2 linked regions of the Selenomonas sputigena genome follow. The protein of the gene in region 1 interacts with the protein of each later gene in a pairwise test. Links are inferred from orthologs where the notes say so. Each region holds a gene or a part of one and is shown on either strand. Other genes may lie near its edges.

What was found.
Region 2: the proteins of OL236_RS09365 (region 1) and topA interact in binary tests that used the Escherichia coli proteins (3 or more experiments, as listed by UniProt). The link is inferred for Selenomonas sputigena from one-to-one orthologs.

Annotation. Positions count from the first base shown.
Region 1 is NZ_CP110383.1:1,918,591-1,925,273, forward strand. The notes cover bases 1-2,956. They hold OL236_RS09365 (YigZ family protein), read left to right. Parts: upstream 1-1,141; coding sequence 1,142-1,771; downstream 1,772-2,956. Other genes in these bases: OL236_RS09360 (amino acid permease), read right to left, coding at 1-865; OL236_RS09370 (nitrate reductase), read right to left, coding at 1,944-2,048; OL236_RS09375 (GDSL-type esterase/lipase family protein), read right to left, coding at 2,212-2,956. Outside these bases: more of OL236_RS09375, read right to left, coding at 2,957-3,690; OL236_RS09380 (NAD(P)/FAD-dependent oxidoreductase), read right to left, coding at 3,693-5,003; OL236_RS09385 (VOC family protein), read right to left, coding at 5,262-5,627; OL236_RS09390 (DEAD/DEAH box helicase family protein), read right to left, coding at 5,637-6,683.
Region 2 is NZ_CP110383.1:1,591,486-1,598,295, reverse strand. What follows is about bases 2,311-5,393. They hold topA (type I DNA topoisomerase), read left to right. Parts: upstream 2,311-2,645; coding sequence 2,646-5,141; downstream 5,142-5,393. Other genes in these bases: trmFO (methylenetetrahydrofolate--tRNA-(uracil(54)-C(5))-methyltransferase (FADH(2)-oxidizing) TrmFO), read left to right, coding at 5,138-5,393; dprA (DNA-processing protein DprA), read left to right, coding at 2,311-2,617. In the rest of the region: OL236_RS07835 (excinuclease ABC subunit UvrA), read left to right, coding at 1-451; OL236_RS07830 (dihydropteroate synthase), read left to right, coding at 707-1,072; folB (dihydroneopterin aldolase), read left to right, coding at 1,098-1,460; more of dprA, read left to right, coding at 1,523-2,310; more of trmFO, read left to right, coding at 5,394-6,451; ATP-dependent protease subunit HslV, read left to right, coding at 6,463-6,810. UniProt on the Escherichia coli protein: Releases the supercoiling and torsional tension of DNA, which is introduced during the DNA replication and transcription, by transiently cleaving and rejoining one strand of the DNA duplex.

The sequences.
Region 1 (6,683 bases):
ACACGGCGGCCGTCAGAACGACGAAGGCGAGCGCGGCCGCCAAGGAGTCGAGGCCGTGCGCGGCGAGCGCCGCCGCAAAGACGCTTTCGGAGATGCTCGCCTCTTCCCACGGCAGAATGGAGATCAGCAGGGAGATCGGGACGATGTAGAGCGCGATGATGCGCCACGTAACGTTGCGCACGGCGATGGGGATGCTCTTCTCTGGCTCTTTGCACTCGCTCGCCGCAAGGCCGATGATCTCCGTACCTTGGAAATTCACGAGGATGATGACCATCGTCAGGACGATCGCCCACCAGCCGTTCGGTGTGAAGCCGCCGCTCGAAAGGAGGATGCGCGTGCCAATGAATCCCTCTCCGCCGAAAAGGCCGAGACAGATGAGCGCCGCCACGACACTGAAGGCAACCAAGGCCAGGATCTTCACAAGGGACAGCCAGAACTCGCTCTCGCCGAACTTGTCGACGCGAAAGAGGTTCAGCACGGTCACGACGAGGCCGAAGAACACAGCCCACCACAGTTGGCTGACTTCGGGCACGAAATTGTTCATGATGATGCCCGCGGCGATCATCTCGGACGGCACATACGCCATCCAGTTGAGCCAGTATGCCCAGCCCACGCCGCACGCCCACGTCGAAGAGATGTTCTCTCGCGCATAGGCAACGAAAGAACCCGAAACAGGCTTGGCAACCGCCAGCTCCGCCAAGGAGAGCATGACGCAGAGCACGATGACCCCACCCAAAAGATACGCCAGGATCGCCGCCGGCCCTGCCTTTTCCAGCACATACCCCGTGCCGAGAAAATAGCCGCTGCCAATGACCCCGCCGAGCGAAATCATCTGCACATGCCTGTTCTTCAACCCTCTGTTCATCTGCGTCCCATTCATGGCCTTGATAACACAACCTTCCGTATGATGAAGTTAAAACCCCCTAGAGAAACCCTCTGCACGAATACAGCTTAAGGACAATACTACACCAAACGCAGGGAAATGCCAAGCGAATATTTCTGAGAATCGCAAGAATTTTTACCACTCCGAGCCCTCTCGTCTTTCACTGGGAGATGTGTTACTATATATAGTATATAGTAGACGCATACGCATCCACAACGAACGTTGCGGAATTAAATCATAAGGAAGATCAGAAAGCACATGGAAAATTTCACGACGATCGAAACGGGCGGCACAGCCGAATATGAGATTCAGCGATCTCGCTTCATCGCCGAAGCCGCTCACGCGGCAACGGAAGAGGAAGCGCGTGCCTTCCTGCTTTCCTGCAAGAAGAAGTATTACGACGCACGCCACAATCCGAGCGCCTGGGTGCTCGGCGCAGGCGGCGAAAGGCAGAAGTCGAACGACGACGGTGAGCCGGGCGGCACCTCGGGCAATCCCATCTTGGAAGCGATCAAGAAGCGCGGCCTCGTCGATACCGTCGTCGTCGTCACGCGCTACTTCGGCGGCATCAAACTCGGCGCGGGCGGCCTCATCCGCGCCTACGGCCACGCCGCACACCTCGCGCTCGAAGCCTCTTCCCTCGTGCGCAGCCTGCAGCTTACGCGTCTCGCCGTGACGGTCGACTACACGCTTCTCGCGCTCGTCGAAAACTTCGTGCGGCAGGAGGATCTTCGCACGGAGGATGCGATTTACGAGGAAAAGGTCACCTTGCTGCTGCTGTTGGAAGAGCGACAGCTCGCTCCCGTTCAGGCGGCTCTGACAGACCTCACTGCGGGCAGAGCCATCTTTGAGGAACGCGGCACGGTCTGGGGCAAGGCGACGGTCTAAAAAACGCAAAACCTGCCGGAGAGCAGGGCAAAGCCACTATATTCGACTTGCATGAAAACAGTAAAGTATGCTATACTGTGACTGGCAAATGTACCTAGTATCATAACCGATACGCGAAAATCCCCCAAGATTGCAGCTTGGGGGATTTTCTATTCCCTTATTGCAGGTGGGCTTACTCCCTAGGCTCGTCGCCGTCGTTCTCCCTCTCATCGAGCCATTTGCTAATGTGATTGGCAATTACACCAGCCAAGATGGAGAGAATAAATGTACCTAACATCACCGATACCCTCCTTCCCGTGCCAGTCTGGAGGCGGCAACGCATAAAGTATAGCATAGTTCAGAGCAACATTCCACAAACTTTGCCTACCACAGGATTCAGACAGAATAAGAGCCGCCCGTGCGGACAACGCGGGCAGCTCTTATTCTGGAAACTCCCTTCTTCACACTTTCGGCTCGCGCAAAATCGGCTCGACCACCTGCGGAAACCTCGCGCGCAGGTAGTTGCTGATCGTCTCGCCGATGAAGCACTTCGCCGCGCTGTCGGGGTGCAGGCCGTCGGTCGTGTAAATATCCTCAAGCTTCCCCTCGCCATCGGAGAGGACCGTCGTGACGTCAACGCAGTAGGGCTGCGACAAGATCCAGCGGTTGAGCGCCGCCTGCTCGTCGCTCCAGTTAGCGGGCGGATTCTGCGCATACTGCAGCTTCGCAATCTTCGCGGGATTGAGCGAAGTGACCGTAGAGAAGACGGGCGTGATGCCGTGCGCCGTGCACTTGTCGCGGATGCGTGCGAGCACGGCGATGATATCCGTCGCCCTGCCGCCCACGCGATAGTTGTTCACGCCGCCCATGATGACCAGGATCTTCGGGCGGAACGGCAGTACGTCGCGCTCGAAACGCGCTTCCATCGCCTCGACGGTATCGCCCGAGTAGCCGAGGTTCTTGATGGGGAACGCCGCGTACGTTTCCCAATCGTAGAGCACGCGGTCAGGGCCGTAGACGATGGCGCCGCCGCCGTGCGTGATGCTGTCGCCGAGCGCGGCGACGGCGACGGGAGACTTGACCTCGAATGGCACGTTCTCCGACCAGCCGCTGATGGGTTGGCGTGCAGCGTCAAGGGCACGCACCTTCCAGTAGTAATTGCCGGGCGTCGCGAAACCGTAGGTATCGTAACAAGTGAGGTCGGTCGCGTAAAGCATGTGCAGGAGCGCGGGCTCCGACCTGCCTCGCTTCCAAACGGAGACTTCGTACTCAGCGGCTCCCTGCACAGGAATCCACGAATACGTCGGATAGAGCGGCACATAGTCCATCTTCTGGAACTCGCTCGTCGGATGCGGCGCCGCCGGATCCTTCTCGGCCAGCTCGACGGCGGCAGGCGGCGTGAAAGCCGAGCGTGCATTGCCATCGTAATCGAGCGCACGCACGCGCCAATAGTGGTTCGCATCGAGCCAGCCGCGTCCCGCGAGCGCGATTTCCACGCCGTTGTTGAACACATGCGTGTCGTGGTAGACGACCTTCGCCTTGTCGCCCGCGCCTTCTTCGATGACGAACTCGTAGCGCACGGCATCGGCGACGGGCTGCCACAAAAAGCGCAGCTTCTTCGGCAGCTTGCGCACCGTCTCCTTCCCCTCGGGATTCACGGACATCGGCGGCTTTGCGCCTGCCGCCGCCCTCTCGTCCATCTGTTCATTTTTTGCATTCGCATCCTCCTCCATGGGAGCGCCCGCCTCCTTCTGCGCCGCATCGCGCTCCAGCACGATCGTACGGTCCTTCGTCGCGGCATACGCCGTCATGTGCGCTTCGCCCAAGGTCGCCGCAGCTTCCGCGCGCTCCGCTCCCTGCGGCGAAAGTGCCGCCGCCGCAAGGCACAAAGCCAAGGCGGCGGCACTTTTTTTCCAATAGCAATGATAGTTTTTCTGCAAGTTCAACCCTTCTCCTCTGGATCGAGCGGCATCGGCCGAAGCTCGCGCGACTCGTCGTATTGCATATTCGTGATGATGCGGCCAAGACGTGTACCTGACAGGAGGTTCCACGTCCATTTCAAGAGTACCGTTGTGTTCGTATGTGCGCCCGCAAGACGCAGGAGGTGGACGAACATCCAGACGACCCAGGCGATGAAGCCCTTCATCTTCGTGCCGTTCATATTGACGACGGCCTCCGTCCTGCCGATCGTCGCCATCGCACCCTGATCCTTGTAATGGAACGTTTCCAAATTCTCATCGCCCGCGATCAGGCGCTTGATATTGCGCGCAGCAACGACGCCGCCCTGCGTCGCGACGGGTGCGACCGTCGCCAACGGACGCTCCGTGCCGTGGCAGAAGGAGGCGCAGTCCCCGATGGCGAAGATGTCACGCTCGCCCTCGACCTGCAGTTTCTCGTTGACGATGACGCGTCCTGCGCGGTCGCACGCGAAGCCGAGCTTACTGATGATCGGCACCGCCTTGACGCCCGCCGCCCAAATGACCGTATTCGTCGGAATGACCCGGCCATCCTTCAAGATCAGGCTGTTCTTGTCGCAGCCTGCGACCTGCGTATTGAGCATGACGTCGATACCTTTCTTCTCCAAGACGCGCACCGTTTCCTGCTGCAGATCGGGCGGCATCATGGGCAGAAGCCCGCCCGTCGCTTCGACGAGCTTGACGCTGATCTCATCGGGCGAAAGATTGTGATACTCGTCCTTCATGATGAGGTTGATGACCTCGGCCAGAGATCCTGCGAGTTCGACGCCCGTCGGGCCGCCGCCGACGACGACGAAGCTCAGCATACGGCGTCGCTCCTCCTCATTATGCTCGATCTTGTTGGCGCGCTCGAACATATGGATGACATGATTGCGGATGTGCAGCGCCTCCTGCAAGGTCTTCATCGGGAAGGAATGCTCCTCGACGCTCTCCATGCCGAAGAAATTCGTCGTCGCGCCCGCCGCGAGAACCAGATAATCGTAGGGAATCTCGCCGTGATTCGTGATAACGACCTTGCGCTCCCTGTCAAGACCGCGAAGCTTCGCCATGAAGAGATCGACGTTTTTGTTATGGCGGAAAAAGGAGCGGATCGGATAGGCGATCTCATCGGTCGAAAGAAGTGATGTCGCGAGCTGATAGAGCAACGGCTGAAAAAGATGGAAGTTGCGGCGGTCGACGATCGTGATGTCAAGGCTCTTATCCTTTGCCAGTTCGCGTACGACCTTGACTCCGCCGAAGCCTGCACCGACGACAACAATGCGTGTTTTCTTACTCATGTTCTTTCTCCCTTCCTGGGTGCGGGAAACTCCCCGACTTGGCAGCGGCGCGAAAGTGCATCGGCTTCTTCAGCAGCCGTCATTCGTTTCGCGCCAGAAAAACTTATCAACGTATAAATTTTATATATAGAAAAAGCGGCGCGGAGGCTCATGCCGTCCGCGCCGCTTTCGTTCCCTTATGACTGTTCGTCTTATCTCTCATATTCTGCATCCTTGACGTGCCCCTTCCCCATGCGGCAGTCCGCTCGAACTGCGCGATCACCATTTCGGCAGGACTTCGAGCCAATAGCCGTCGGGATCGCTGATGAAGTAGATGCCCATCGCCGCATTCTCGTAGCAAATGCAGCCCATCTCCTCGTGCAGTTTGTGCGCCGCCGCAAAGTCGTCGACGCCGAAGGCGAGGTGGAACTCGTTGTCGCCGAGATTATACGGCGTCTCGCGATCCTTGAGCCACGTCAACTCAAGCTCGTGCGGCGTCGAGCCGCCATCGCCGAGGTAGACGAGCGTGAAATCGGGCATTTCCACGCGGCTCACTTCCTTGAGACCGAGCGCCTTCTCATAGAAGGCGAGCGAACGCGCGAGGTCACGCACGTTGATGTTGTTATGCAAAAACTTGAATTTCATAAACTTCCCTCACTTCTTCATATCGAAGAATGCAAAATTCTTGCAGTAGTCCATGACGAGAAACCTCTCCTTGTCCTTTCCCTCACCGTTCAAGTCGGCGCAGAAGCGCATGCCCCTGCCGAGCATTTGACTGAACTTGCTCAGCGAATGCACCTTGCGGAAGAAGACGAGATTCACGACGGAAGGAATGTCAAAGCCCGTGTCCAAGACGTCGACGGAAACAGCGATCGTCAGCTGCTCATCGGACAGCGAAAAAGCCTGCACCGCCGCGGCAAGATCAGGCGTACGGACATCGAGCGCACGGATGAAGTCTGCGCCGTAATCGGGATGAAGCCGCTGGAAAATGAAAGCGATCGCCTTCGCCTGCAGACTGTTCTTCGCAAAGATGATCGTCTTGCCGAGCTTGCCGTCCGGCGTTTTGAGACCATGCTGCAAAAGGTTTTCGAGCATCGCCTGGATCGTTTCCTCGCTGAAGAGCCAGTTGTTCACGGCCGGCACGTCGAAATCCTTGCTCGCGATCGCGCCCGTATCGGAATACTCCATCTCCGCGATCGTTCGCTGCTCCTCTGTGAGATCGGCATAGCGAAGGTGCGGCTCCATGATGCCCTCGGGCGCTTCATCGCGCAGAACAAAATCGACGAGCCAACCGTCGCGGCACGCTTCTGCCAGACGATAGGCGAAAGTAGGCTTTCCGGGCGCAAGGTCGTAGAAACGATAGACATCTTCCTCTCCAGGAGCCTCAGGCGGCAACGACGAGAAGCCCAAAAGGATTGCATCGAAGTAATTCAAGAGAACGATATGGTCTTCGTAGATACTCGGGTGCGATTCGTCGATGATGACGAGATCGAAGTGCGCCGGATCGTAGAGGCGCGCTCCCGTTTCTGTCCGACTCTCGTTCACGGCGTCCATCATGATGGTCGCCGTCGCGAAAACGATGTCCGCCTGCGCCTCTTCACGTACATCGCCGAGGAGGTCGATGAGCTTCGCGTCGGGCAGCAGCATGCGAAACTGCTCGTAAGCCTGATGCACAAGTTCCTCGCGGTCAGCAAGGTAGAG
Region 2 (6,810 bases), 330 kb from region 1 along the record:
CGAGCTGATGTCGCTGAGCGTCGATGAGGCGCTGGAACTTTGCGGCGATTTGAAGGCGGTGCAGCGGCGGCTTCAGATCCTGCACGATCTCGGTCTAGGCTATTTGACGCTCGGCGAAGCGACGCCGGGGCTGTCGGGTGGCGAGGCACAGCGATTGAAGCTCGCGAGCGATATGGGAAGAGGGCAGGAGGGCTCCGTATTCGTCTTCGATGAGCCGACGATCGGTCTGCATCCGCTCGATGTAGAGACACTGCTCGGCGTATTTCAGACACTCTTGGCGAGCGGCGCGACCGTCATCGTCATCGAGCATGACCTCGATGTCATCCGGAACGCCGACTACATCCTCGACATGGGGCCGGGCGGCGGGGATGCAGGGGGCGAGATTGTCGCCTGCGGCACGCACGAGGACATCCACAGGGAGCCGCAGAGTGTCACGGGGCGGTATCTTTGAATGTATCGGGTGATTCTCATGAAAACGGCAGGACGGGCCTGTGCGCACTTCATTGTGCGCACAGACCCGCCTTGCATGATTACCGTGTGAAAAGCTCGTCCCAGAATGTATAGGCGAGCATGAGGAAGATGAGAAAGAGCAGGAAGACGTCGCTCATGGAGTTCACCCCGTTTGTCGCTGCTTTGCAAATTTTTCGTACCTTTTCCGTTCTCTTTATGATACAATGAGAGGAAATGAAGCGCAAGGGGGGATTTCGTGGAGCGGAAAGGTTTTGCGCTTGAGCGCATGGAGCCTTGGGGCAGGGAGACGGCGGCGGCGGCCATGCGCGAGATCGGCTGCACGGAAGCGGGCGTCGCGATCATGCGTGACAAGGCTGTCTTCTGCGTGATCCGCGTGCATGACATGCCGACGAAGGCGGCGAACGTCGTCAAGCAGACGTTCCTGTCGAAGGGGGCGGACGCCGCCGTATCGCGCCATGCCGTCGACCTCAGCGAGGAGCGCACGGATGTACTGCTCTTCGCGACGCTCGCGCAGTACCGTGCGGCCGCCGCCGTGCTTCTGCGTCAGCCGTGGGGGCTTGACGTCTTGGCGCGCGATATCCTGGCGCTTTTGGAGATGTAAAACGTGGGAGAAGGAGAGGATTTTCATGGCAAAGATCAGAATGATGAACATGATGTTTTATGGCTTTCAGGGCGTTTATGAATATGAGAAGGAGCAGGGCGCGAAGCTTAACGTCGATGTCGAGATGGTGACGCGCGACGACAAGGCCTGCGATACGGATCGGATCGAAGACGGTGCGATTGATGCAGCGGCGGTCTATCCTCTGATCGAGGACACTGTGGAGGAGACGAAGGTCAACCTCTTGATGACTCTTGCGGCGAAGACGGGTGACTGCATCTTGAAGAAGTTCCCGCAGGTCGTTGAGGTTACGACACGCGTGCGCAAGCATGCCGTGCTCATCCATGGCCCGTTGGATTACGTCGAGGTCGAGGTCACGCGCAGGGCGTAAGGACGCCTTCGCGGGATTTTCGTGACGCATGAAGGCGCAAAGAGGTGGAGAGGAGTGACTTCATGGAGCGATTCTTCCTCGCGGCTCTTTGCCGTGCTCCGAGCGTGGGGAGCCGTGTGGCGGCCTCCCTCGTGCGCGTTTTTGGGTCGGCGCAGGACGCGTGGCACGCGCGCGCCGAGGCGCTTCGTGCAGCGCATCTTTCGCCCGAGCGTGCGGCGGCGCTGCATGATTTTTGCCGCAGGAACGAAGCTCTGCCCGAGGAGATTGCGGCTGCGTGCGAAAAGGGCGGCATCTCGCTCTTCGTTCCGTCAGATGAGGCATATCCCGCTCTGTTGAAGGAAATCTACAATCCGCCGCAGACGCTCTTTTGCCGCGGCTCGCTCGATTGCCTGAAGCATCCCGTCGTCGCCATGGTCGGCGCACGGCACGCGAGCGCCTATGGCAAGGGGGCGGCGGAGGACATCGCGCTCGGTCTTGCCGAGCGCGGTTTTGTCGTCGTGAGCGGCGCGGCGCGCGGCATCGACACGGCCTCGCACAAGGGCGCTTTGCAGGCGGGCGAGACGGTCGCCGTGCTCGGCTGCGGTGTCGATGTCGCCTATCCGCGCGAGAATGCGCGGCTTCTGGCGGAGATTGCCGAGAAGGGTGCGGTCATTTCCGAGTATGCGCCGGGCACGGCGCCGCTCGCGGCGTTCTTCCCCGCGCGGAACCGCATCATCAGCGGCGTTGCGCATGGCACAATCGTCGTCGAGGCGGCGGAGCGGAGCGGCTCTTTGATCACGGCGGAGTTCGCCCTGAGCGAGGGGCGCGACGTCTTTGCCGTGCCCGGCAGCATCTACTCGGCGACGAGCCGTGGCTGCCATCGCCTGATTCAGCAGGGGGCGCGGCTTGTCGTCTCGGCGGCGGACGTTGTCGCTGAGTACGAGGACGGCGCGCCGCGAACGAACGCATCGCCTTCGCAGGAATTGACGGAGGAGGAAGCGACGGTCTACGCGCTCCTTTCGCGTGAGGCGGCGCTTTCTCTCGACGAGCTGATCTGCCGCCTGCAGGGCAAGGCCGCGAACGTCGCATTCCTCTTGCTGGGGCTGCGCGTCAAGGGACTTGTCGAGGAGACGCCCATGCGCACATACATACGCAGCGCCAAGGGGAAGAGTGTTTGAGTATCTAAGTAGTTGAGGAGGGGCGATCTTGCCGACAGCGCAGAAAAAGACGCCGCAAGAGAAGAATAGGGAAGTCGCAGGGCAAGCGGAGAAAAAAGAAGGGAAGAGAGCCGCTGGAAAGGGTGCGGCGAAGACAGCCGCCGTGGAAAAGCCGGCAGCGAAGGAGGCTGCCGTAAAGAAGGCTTCGGCGAAGAAGACGGCGACCAAGAAATCCGCTGCGAAGAAGTCCGCCGCGACGGCATCTGCCGCTGAGAAGAGGCCTGCCGCAAAAAAGTCAGCGCTGAAGAAGACTGCTGCGAAGAAGACCGTTGCGAAGAAGACCGCGGCGAAAAAGACTGCAGCGAAGAAGGAAGCTCCGCAGACCTTGGTCGTTGTCGAGTCGCCGGCGAAGGCGAAGACGATCGAGAAGTATCTCGGCAAGAAATACATGGTGCGGGCGTCCATGGGGCATCTGCGCGATCTTCCGAAGAGCCAGTTCGGCATCGACGTTGAGAACGACTTTGCGCCGAAGTACATCAATATCCGCGGCAAGGGCGATCTCATCAAGGCGCTGAAGAAGGATGCGAAGCGCGCCGCCAAGATCTATCTGGCAAGCGATCCTGACCGCGAAGGCGAGGCGATCGCTTGGCATCTCGCGCACATTCTGGGCATCGACCCGAACGAGAATTGCCGCATCGTCTTCAACGAGATTACGAAGCCCGCCATACAGGCGGCGGTCAAGGAGCCGTACCCGATCAACCTCGACCGCGTGGACGCGCAGCAGGCGCGTCGCATGCTCGACCGCATCGTCGGCTACAAGCTCAGCCCGCTCCTCTGGCGCAAGATCAAGAAGGGGCTTTCCGCCGGCCGCGTACAGTCGGTGACGGTCAAACTTATATGCGACCGCGAGAAGGAGATTCAGGCGTTCGTGCCCGAGGAATACTGGACGGTCGGCATGAAGCTCAAGAAGGGGCGCGGCGCACAGTTTGCCGCTGAACTCGCGACCGTCGACGGCAAGAAGCTCGCGCTGCACTCGAAAGAAGAAACGTCAGCTCTCGTCAAGGATATGGCGAAGCAGAGTTTTTCGGTCAAGGAGGTCAAAAAGCGCGAACGCAGGCGCAATCCTGTCGCGCCCTTTACGACGAGCAGCATGCAGCAGGACGCATCGAGGAAGCTCGGATTCACGTCGCGCCGCACGATGATGATCGCCCAGCAGCTCTATGAGGGCGTCGAACTTGGCCGGCGCGGCCCCGTCGGCCTCATCACCTACATGCGCACGGATTCGACGCGTCTTTCCGACCTCGCGCTCGATGAGGTGCGCGGCTACGTCGGCACGTCGTTCGGCGCGGATTACCTGCCTGAAAAGCCCAATATCTATGCGGCGGGCAAGAAGGCGCAGGACGCGCACGAGGCGATTCGGCCGACGAGTGTCGAGAACACGCCCGAGCTTATGGAAAAATATTTGTCGCGTGAGCAGCTTCGTCTCTACACCCTGATCTGGCAGCGCTTCGTCGCGAGCCAGATGACGCCCGCCGTCTTCGATACGGTGAGCGTCAGCGTGGCGGCAGGCGAGCGCTACATCGCGCGCGCTTCCGGCTCGACGCTGAAGTTCCCGGGCTTCCTCGCCGTCTATGCCGACAACAAGAAGGAAAAGGACGTGCTCCTGCCCGAACTTGCGGCAGGGGAAGCGCTTTCCCTCTTGGATCTCCTGCCCGAGCAGCACTTCACGGAACCGCCGCCGCGATACAATGAGGCGTCGCTCGTCAAGACACTTGAAGAAGAGGACATCGGCCGTCCGAGCACCTATGCGCCGATCATTGAGACGATTTTGGCGCGCGGCTACGTCGTGCGCCAGGACAAGCATTTCCAGCCGACCGACCTCGGCTTCCTCGTCAACGACATGCTCGAAGAACATTTCAAGGACATCGTCGACGTGCAGTTCACGGCGGGACTGGAAAACGAGCTTGACGAAATCGCCGAGGGAAAGGTGGACAAGAACGACCTTCTGCGCGGCTTTTACGAGCCGTTTGAAAAGACGCTCGAAGAGGCGGACGAGGCGATTGGCGAGGTAGAGATCCCCGAGGAGGTTTCCGACGTCATCTGCGAGAAGTGCGGCAGGAACATGATCGTCAAGCAGGGACGCTACGGCAAGTTCCTCGCCTGCCCGGGCTTTCCCGACTGCCGCAACACGAAGCCGCTTTTGAAAGATACGGGCGTGCCGTGCCCCAAGTGCGGCGGCAGGATCGTCGAGCGCCGCTCAAGGCGCGGGCAGGCGTTCTACGGCTGCGAAAATTATCCCGCGTGCGACTATGTGACATGGGACCAGCCATTGACGGAAAAGTGCCCGGAATGCGGCGCTTTCATGCTGCGCCATCGCTACAAGAACGGAAGAATCCTGCCCTACTGCAGCAACGAGGAATGCAAGACGCGCATCGATCACCCGATCAACAAGGAGATTGAGAGGAGCCGCGCACGCTTGGAAGCGAAGAAGGCGAAGGAAGCTGCAGCGGCGGAAAAGGCGGCGGAAGCGGAGGCAACAACGTGAAGAAGGTCATTGTCGTGGGCGCGGGACTTGCGGGCAGCGAAGCTGCATGGCAGGCGGCCGAGAGCGGCGCTCAGGTCACGCTCTATGAGATGCGCCCTGCCGACTCAAGTCCCGCGCACAAGACGGCGGGCTTCGCCGAGCTCGTTTGCAGCAATTCTCTGCGCGGCGCGGGTCTTGAGAACGCCGTCGGCGTCCTCAAGGAGGAGATGCGCCGTCTCGGCTCTCTCGTCATGGCAGCAGCGGACGCGACTCGCGTGCCGGCGGGCGGTGCGCTCGCCGTCGATCGTGAGGGATTCTCGCGCTTTATTACTGAGAAGCTCACGGCGCACCCGCGCGTCGAGGTCGTGCGGATGCGCGTCGAGACGATTCCGCGAGAAGAGGATGCCGTGACCATCGTGGCGTCCGGCCCTCTGACGGACGGTGCGCTCGCCGCCTGCCTGCGCGAGATGATGGGCGATGCGTCCTTTTACTTTTACGATGCGGCGGCTCCCATCGTGACGCTCGAATCCATCGACATGACGAAGGCCTATCGCGCTTCGCGCTACGGCAAGGGCGAGCCTGCCTACATCAACTGCCCGATGACAGAAGAGGAGTACCGCGCCTTCTGGCAGGCGCTGACGACGGCGGAAACGGCGGAGCTGCACAGCTTTGAAAAGCCCGTGTTCTTCGAGGGCTGCATGCCCGTCGAGGTCATGGCTTCGCGCGGGGAAAGCACGCTGCTCTTCGGCCCTTTGAAGCCCGTCGGCCTCGAAGACCCGAAGACGGGTGTGCGCCCGCATGCCGTCGTGCAGCTTCGCCAGGATAATGCCGCGGGCACGCTTTACAACATCGTGGGCTTTCAGACGCATTTGAAATGGGGCGAGCAGCGGCGCGTCTTCTGCATGACCCCGGGACTGGAAAATGCCGAGTTCATGCGCTACGGCGTCATGCACCGCAACACATACATCGATTCGCCGCGCCTTCTCGCGCCGACGTATCAGCTCAAGAAGGAGGCGGAACTTCTCTTCGCCGGACAGATGACGGGCGTTGAGGGCTACGTCGAGTCAGCGGCCTCGGGTCTTGTCGCAGGAATCAATGCCGCGCGGCTCGCAAAGGGGAAATTGCCGCTCGTGTTTCCGCGCGAGACGTGCCACGGCGCACTCGCTGCCTACATCACGGAGGCAGATTCGCGTCACTTCCAGCCGATGAACGTCAACTTCGGGCTGTTGCCTCCCTTGGAGGGACGCATCCGCGACAAGAAGCGCAAGAAGGAAATGCTCGCCGAGCGTGCGCTTTGCGCGCTTGAAGATTTTCGCGGCGAGATGGAGTAGGAGGACAAGCTATGGAACAGACATTTCACGCGACGACCATCGTCGCCGTGCGTCAGAAGGGAAAGACGGCGATCGCGGGCGACGGTCAGGTTACGTTCGGACAGAGCGCCATCATGAAATCGACGGCGCGCAAGGTGCGCCGCCTTTACCACGGCAAGGTCGTCGCGGGCTTCGCCGGCTCGGTCGCCGACGCCTTCACGCTCTTCGAGAAGTTTGAGGCGAAACTGGAGGAATTCAACGGCAACCTGATGCGCGCTTCGGTCGAGCTTGCCAAGGAGTGGCGCACGGATCGCGTGCTCCGAAAGCTCGAAGCGCTGCTTCTCGTCGCCGATGCCGAGACGCTTTTGATGATCTCGGGC